Linked DNA regions of Nonomuraea sp. NBC_00507. The protein of the gene in region 1 binds, or shares a complex with, the protein of each later gene. Links are inferred from orthologs where the notes say so. Each region holds a gene or a part of one and is shown on either strand. Other genes may lie near its edges. The genes, in order: pcrA and uvrB.

The links.
Region 2: the proteins of pcrA (region 1) and uvrB are in contact, whole or in part, in a crystal structure (PDB 7EGT), measured with the Thermus thermophilus proteins. The link is inferred for Nonomuraea sp. NBC_00507 from one-to-one orthologs. Residues at the interface, in WP_096412145.1 of Thermus thermophilus: His654, Arg656, Phe657, Gln666, Asp668, Glu669, Lys680, Arg681, Leu682, Ser683, Lys685, Tyr686, Ala687; in WP_096411307.1 of Thermus thermophilus: Glu23, Leu25, Arg26, Asp27, Gly28, Glu29, Arg30, Phe31, Arg55, Glu326, Asp327, Phe328, Glu379, Ser382, Gln383, His398, Gly400, Arg401.

What each region holds. Positions count from the first base shown.
Region 1 is NZ_CP107853.1:50,395-53,695, forward strand. What follows is about bases 278-3,265. They hold pcrA (DNA helicase PcrA), read left to right. Parts: upstream 278-649; coding sequence 650-2,881; downstream 2,882-3,265. Other genes in these bases: OHA25_RS00235 (PIG-L deacetylase family protein), read right to left, coding at 278-523; OHA25_RS00245 (L,D-transpeptidase), read right to left, coding at 2,916-3,265. In the rest of the region: more of OHA25_RS00235, read right to left, coding at 1-277; more of OHA25_RS00245, read right to left, coding at 3,266-3,301. UniProt on the Escherichia coli protein: A helicase with DNA-dependent ATPase activity. Unwinds DNA duplexes with 3'-5' polarity. Translocates on single-stranded DNA with 3'-5' polarity. Initiates unwinding more efficiently from a nicked substrate than double-stranded DNA.
Region 2 is NZ_CP107853.1:9,406,302-9,409,604, reverse strand. What follows is about bases 128-3,117. They hold uvrB (excinuclease ABC subunit UvrB), read left to right. Parts: upstream 128-561; coding sequence 562-2,673; downstream 2,674-3,117. Other genes in these bases: OHA25_RS45385 (alpha/beta fold hydrolase), read right to left, coding at 2,777-3,117; OHA25_RS45395 (helix-turn-helix transcriptional regulator), read left to right, coding at 291-524. Also shown: OHA25_RS45400 (SPFH domain-containing protein), read right to left, coding at 1-74; more of OHA25_RS45385, read right to left, coding at 3,118-3,303. UniProt on the Escherichia coli protein: The UvrABC repair system catalyzes the recognition and processing of DNA lesions. A damage recognition complex composed of 2 UvrA and 2 UvrB subunits scans DNA for abnormalities.

The DNA.
Region 1 (3,301 bases):
GACCGCCGTTCAGCCAGACCTCCCGCACCGTCCACGCCTTCAGGCCTTCGTCCTTCAGCAGCTCGGGGAAGGCGTAGGGGTTGCGGGCGTCCGGGTAGACGGCGTCCAGGGTGGCGCCGCCCACCGCGCGGTGGTCGGGGTGGCTGGGGGCGATGAATCGATAGTTGCGATCCGGGTGGTGGGTGATGACGAGGTCGGGTCGGACCTGGCGGATCACACGGGCGATGTCGCGCCGGAGCTCCAGCGAAGGCACCACCTGCCCGTCGGAGTAGCCGAAGAAGCGCACGTCCGTCACGCCGACGGCCTTGGCCGCGGCACGCTGCTCGCTCCTGCGGAGTTCGGCCATGCCGGAATTGTCCAGAGTACGTTCGTTGCCGCCCGCGTCACCATCCGTAATCAGCAGGTAAGTGACCTCCACTCCCCGGTCCACGAACAGCGCCACGCTCCCAGCGGCACCGAAATCGGCGTCGTCGGGATGCGCGGTCACGACGAGCACCCTGTTGATCTCGGCTTCCGGCAGCATCGCTCCCCCTCCTTGACCTTCCGTTGAAAGACAACCGGAGCCCTGCCTATGGCATTCCGTGCGCCGTTTGTCGGTGGGGAGTCTTAACCTAGACGCGTGCCCACCCAAGTCTCTGTTGACCACCCCTTGCTCGACGGCCTCAACCCGCAGCAGCGCGAGGCCGTGATCCATCACGGCGGTCCACTGCTCATCGTGGCGGGGGCGGGGTCCGGAAAGACGCGGGTGCTCACCCATCGCATCGCTTACCTGCTGGCCGAGCGCAAGGTGCACCCGGGCGAGATCTTGGCGATCACGTTCACCAACAAGGCCGCCCGCGAGATGAAGGAGCGCATCGACAAGCTGGTCGGGCCGCGGTCCAAGGCCATGTGGGTGATGACGTTCCACAGCGCCTGCATGCGCATCCTGCGGCGGGAGGCCAAGCGGCTCGGGTTCCCCTCCAGCTTCTCGATCTACGACCAGGCGGACTCGCAGCGGCTCATGGCGATGGTCTGCAGGGAGATGGAGCTCGATCCGAAGCGCTACCCGCCGCGCTCGTTCTCGGCGCAGGTCAGCAACTTCAAGAACGAGCTGATCGACTACGAGACCGCGATGGACAAGGCGGGCTCGCATCTGGAGAAGACGCTCGCGCAGGCATACAAGGCCTATCAGCTCAAGCTGACCGAGGCCGGGGCGATGGACTTCGACGACATCATCATGAACACGGTGACGTTGTTCCAGCTCTTCCCCGAGGTGGCCGAGCACTACCGGATGCGGTTCAGGCACGTGCTGGTGGATGAATACCAGGACACCAACCACGCCCAATACATCCTGATCAGGGAGCTGGTCGGGCATCCTGAGCTGCGGACGGCGGACGGCGACGTCGTGCGGTCGGGGGCCGACCAGTCCGAGTTGTGCGTGGTGGGCGACGCCGACCAGTCCATTTACGCCTTCCGGGGCGCGAGCATCCGCAACATCCTGGAGTTCGAGCGCGACTACCCCGACGCGCGGACCATCCTGCTGGAGCAGAACTACCGCTCCACCCAGAACATTCTGGCCGCAGCCAACGCCGTGATCGCGCGCAACGAGTCGCGCAAGCCCAAAAACCTCTGGTCCGATCAGGGCGACGGGCCCAAGATCGTTGGATACGTCGCCGACAACGAGCACGACGAGGCCATGTTCGTGGCCCAGGAGGTCGACCGGCTCAGCGACGAGGAAGGCGTGAAGCCGAGCGAGGTCGCCGTCTTCTACCGGACCAATGCCGCGTCCCGGGTGTTCGAGGAGATCTTCATCCGCACCGGCCTGCCCTACAAGGTGGTCGGGGGCGTGCGCTTCTACGAGCGCAAGGAGGTCAAGGACCTGCTGGCCTACCTGCGGGTGCTGGCCAACCCGGCCGACGTGGTGTCGATGCGGCGCATCCTCAACGTGCCCAAGCGCGGCATCGGCGAGCGGGCCGAGGCGACGGTCGAGGCGCTGTCGTCGCGTGAGGGCATCACGTTCTGGGACGCGCTGCGCAGGGCCGAGGAGGCCTATGGCATGGCGACGCGGTCACTCAACGCCGTGCGCGAGTTCGTCGCCATGATCGAGGAGCTGATCGCCAAGGCGGAGGGCATGCCGCCGTCGGCCCTGGCGGAGGAGGTGCTGGTGGCCACCGGCTACCGCGCCGAGCTGGAGGCCTCCGAGGACCCTCAGGACGAGTCGCGGCTGGAAAACCTCAACGAGCTCATCTCTGTGGCCTCGGAGTTCGAGGAGGCCAATCCGGAGGGGACGCTGGTGGAGTTCCTGGAGCAGGTGTCGCTGGTGGCCGACGCCGACCAGATCCCCGACGCGGACGGCGGTCAGGGGGTCGTCACGCTGATGACCCTGCACACGGCCAAGGGCCTGGAGTTCCCCGTGGTGTTCCTGACGGCCATGGAGGACGGTGTCTTCCCGCACATCCGATCGCTGGGCGAGCCGAAGGAGCTGGAGGAGGAGCGGCGGCTGGCCTATGTGGGGATCACGCGGGCGCAGAAGCGGCTCTACATCACACGGGCGGCCGTGCGCAGCTCGTGGGGGGCGCCGTCGTTCAATCCCGCCTCGCGCTTCGTCAACGAGGTGCCGGGTAAGCTCATCGATTGGCGTACTGATCCGGAGAAGTCGGCCTGGAGCGCGGCCACCCGGCGGGAGCCCGCCGCCCGGCCCGCGCCGGCGAAGAGCGGGGGCGCGGGCGGGCGCAAGGTGCCGTCGCTCACGCCCGGGGATCGGGTCTCGCACGACGCGTTCGGGCTGGGCACGGTGGTGGCCGTGGACGGGGTCGCGGAGAAGACCAAGGTCAAGATCGACTTCGGTAGTGGCGGGGAGAAGACGCTGCTGCTGGCATACGCACCGCTCGAGAAGTTGTGATCCCCGAGCTCCGGGCCCGCCTGGTCCCTCACCTCTACAGGGCGCTGCCCTTCTTCCACTGCGTCCAGTTGAGCTGCCAGTAGCTCCATCCGTTGTTCCACTGGAGCTTGCGCTTGGTGCCGGTGATCTTCACGACGTCACCGCGCTGGGCGATCGTGTAGAACCACTTGGCCCCGGCCGGGGTGGCCCGGACGCAGCCGTGGCTCTGGTTGGAACGCCCGAGGAAGTGGTAGTAGCCGGCGCTCTGGTGGACGTACTCGCCGCTGTCGGAGATGCGGACCGCCCACGGGATCTCCTCCTTGTAGTAGCGCGGGTCCTTCGGATCCGTCACGCCCATCCAGGAGGAGGTCATGGTCTCGACGGCCTTCTTGCCCATCGTGAGGTGAATGCCGCTCGTGGTCAGGTAGACGTCCACGCCGT
Region 2 (3,303 bases), 9.4 Mb from region 1 along the record:
ACATCACCTCCTTGGGCGACCGCTTGGGCTATGCCCTGACCTGCCTGGATCAGTGCCTCTCTGGGTCGTGACATGGAACCTTCCTTTTCCGCTACAGGCGAATCCGACCGTATCGGGTGTGACTTGCTGTTCGCTTGCAATGTCCTGTCACAGGTCTATTGCGGCTCGTAGTAGATGTGCTATCTCTGTAGTAGACGTACTATTTGGAGGTCTCATGGAGGCCGTGAGAGAGCTGGAGACGGTCTCGATCGCGTGGACACGAGAGCCGTGATCGAGGTCCGGGGCGGGTCATGAGCGAGACCGTCTACAACCGCATCGCGCTGCTGCGCGCGGAGCGCAACGTGACCCGCAGGCAGCTGTCCAATGCCCTGGGCGTGCACTACCAGACCATCGGCTACCTGGAACGGGGAGAGTACAGCCCGAGCCTTTACCTGGCGCTGAAGATCGCCGAATACTTCGAGGTGCCCGTCGAGGTCGTCTTCTCCACCACCCCGTTCCCGCGGATCGGGGAGCGGACGGCCTGACGCGAATTCTGTCGGCCGCGCCGCCTACAGTGACAACATGCGACCGGTCACAGATTTGCAGCGGAAGGTGGCGCCGTTCGAGGTCGTCACCGAGATGACTCCTTCCGGTGACCAGCCGACGGCCATCGCCGAGCTGGAGCGCCGCGTCAAGGCCGGGGAGAAGGACAACGTCCTGCTCGGTGCCACCGGCACCGGCAAGACGGCCACGATCGCCTGGCTGATCGAGCGCCTGCAGCGGCCCGCGCTGGTCATGCAGCCCAACAAGACGCTCGCCGCGCAGTTCGCCAACGAGCTGCGGGAGATGCTGCCCAACAACGCGGTGGAATATTTCGTCTCCTACTACGACTACTACCAGCCTGAGGCCTACGTCCCGCAGAGCGACACCTACATCGAGAAGGACTCCTCGATCAACGACGAGGTCGAGCGGCTGCGCCACTCGGCCACCAACTCGCTGCTCACCCGCAGGGACACGATCGTGGTCGCCTCCGTGTCCTGCATCTACGGCCTGGGCACGCCGCAGGAATACGTCGACCGGATGGCCAGGCTGCGCGTCGGCATGGACGTCGACCGCGACCAGCTGCTGCGCCGCCTGGTCGACATGCAGTACACGCGCAACGACCTCGCCTTCACCCGCGGCACGTTCCGGGTGCGCGGCGACACGATCGAGATCATCCCGAAATACGAAGAGCTCGCCGTCCGCATCGAGATGTTCGGCGACGAGATCGAGAAGCTCTCGACCATGCACCCGCTGACCGGCGAGGTCATCACCGAGGACGAGGAGCTCTACATCTTCCCCGCCTCCCACTACGTCGCCGGCGAGGCGCGCATGGCGGCCGCGGTCACGGGCATCGAGGCGGAGCTCGCCGAGCGGCTGTCGGAGCTGGAGCGGCAGGGCAAGCTGCTGGAGGCACAGCGGCTGCGGATGCGGACCACCTACGACATCGAGATGATGCGGCAGATCGGCACCTGCTCCGGCATCGAAAACTATTCGCGCCACATGGACGGGCGCGAGCCCGGCAGCGCGCCCAACACGCTGCTCGACTACTTCCCCGAGGACTTCGTGCTGGTCCTGGACGAGTCGCACCAGACGGTGCCGCAGATCGGCGCCATGTACGAAGGCGACGCCTCCCGTAAGCGCACGCTGGTCGAGCACGGGTTCCGGCTGCCGTCGGCGCTCGACAACCGGCCGCTGAAGTGGGAGGAGTTCCTGGAGCGCATCGGCCAGACCGTCTACCTGTCGGCCACGCCGGGACCCTACGAGCTGGGGCGGGCCAAGGGCGAGGTCGTCGAGCAGGTCATCCGCCCGACCGGCCTGGTCGACCCCGAGATCGTCGTCAAGCCCACCAAGGGGCAGATCGACGACCTGGTCCACGAGATCCGCGACCGCGCGGACCGCGACGAGCGCGTGCTGGTCACCACGCTGACGAAGAAGATGTCCGAGGATCTGACCGACTACCTCCTGGAGCTCGGCATCCGGGTCCGCTACCTGCACAGCGAGGTCGACACGCTGCGGCGGATCGAGCTGCTGCGCGAGCTGCGCACCGGCGAGTTCGACGTGCTCGTCGGCATCAACCTGCTGCGCGAGGGCCTCGACCTGCCCGAGGTGTCGCTGGTGGCGATCCTGGACGCCGACAAGGAGGGCTTCCTGCGCTCCGAGACGTCCCTGATCCAGACCATCGGCCGCGCCGCCCGTAACGTGTCGGGCCAGGTTCACATGTACGCCGACAAGGTCACCCCGTCGATGGAACGGGCGATCGACGAGACCAACCGGCGGCGGGCCAAGCAGATCGCCTACAACCAGGCCAACGGCATCGACCCGCAGCCGCTCCGCAAGAAGATCGCCGACATCCTGGACTCGCTGCAGCGCGAGGACGCCGACACCGACAAGCTGCTCGGCGGCGGCGGCCGCCAGCAGTCGCGCGGCAAGGCGCCCACGCCGGGCTTCGCGTCGCGGCCGGTCGGGCAGCACGCCAAGGCCATCGCCGGGGAGATGCCGCGGGCGCAGATGGAGTCGTTGATCGAGTCGCTGACCGAGCAGATGCACCAGTCCGCGGCCGACCTGCAGTTCGAGGTGGCCGCCCGGTTGCGCGACGAGATCAAGGAGCTCAAGCGCGAGCTCAGGGACATGCGCGAGGCCGGAGTGCAGTAAGGGGATCCTGGCCTGGGAAAACGAGCTCAGGGAGATCATCGCGCCGGTCGGTGGTGCAGCTGCGCGACGCCGGGTCGGCTGTGAGGCGGCTGGCGACAGAGGCCTAGGGGAGAAGGGTCCTGAGCGTCTGGGCGAAGGCCTCCGGGTTGTCCAGCATGATGTTGTGACCGGACTCGGGAATGCCGAGGACCTGGACGCCGGCCGCGCGCAGGCCGTCGGCCGCCTCCGGCGGGTCCCCCTCCGGGTGCAGGAAGGCGCGGGGGATCGTCAGGGCCTTGAGCATCTCGCGCATCGTGGGGTCGGTGCCTTGGGCGAGGCTGACGGCCGTACGGTGCAGGCCGCGCAGGTCCGCCAGCCGCATCGTGGACCACCAGTGCGGCCCCACCCGGTCACGCACCTCCTTCCACCCGTGCGCGACGAACTCCTCCTCCGTGTAGCTTCCGAGGCCGCTGCTGCCAGGCTGTACGGGCACCACGGAGTAGGGGTCGAGGTTGGCGTCCACGAGGATCAGGTTGGCGACCAGCTCGGGGTGATGAGCGGCCAGGATGATCGCCACCGCCCCGCCCATGCTGTGCGCGATCACCGACGCACCCGCGACCCCGGCCTTGCCCAGCGCCTCGGCCAGCGCGT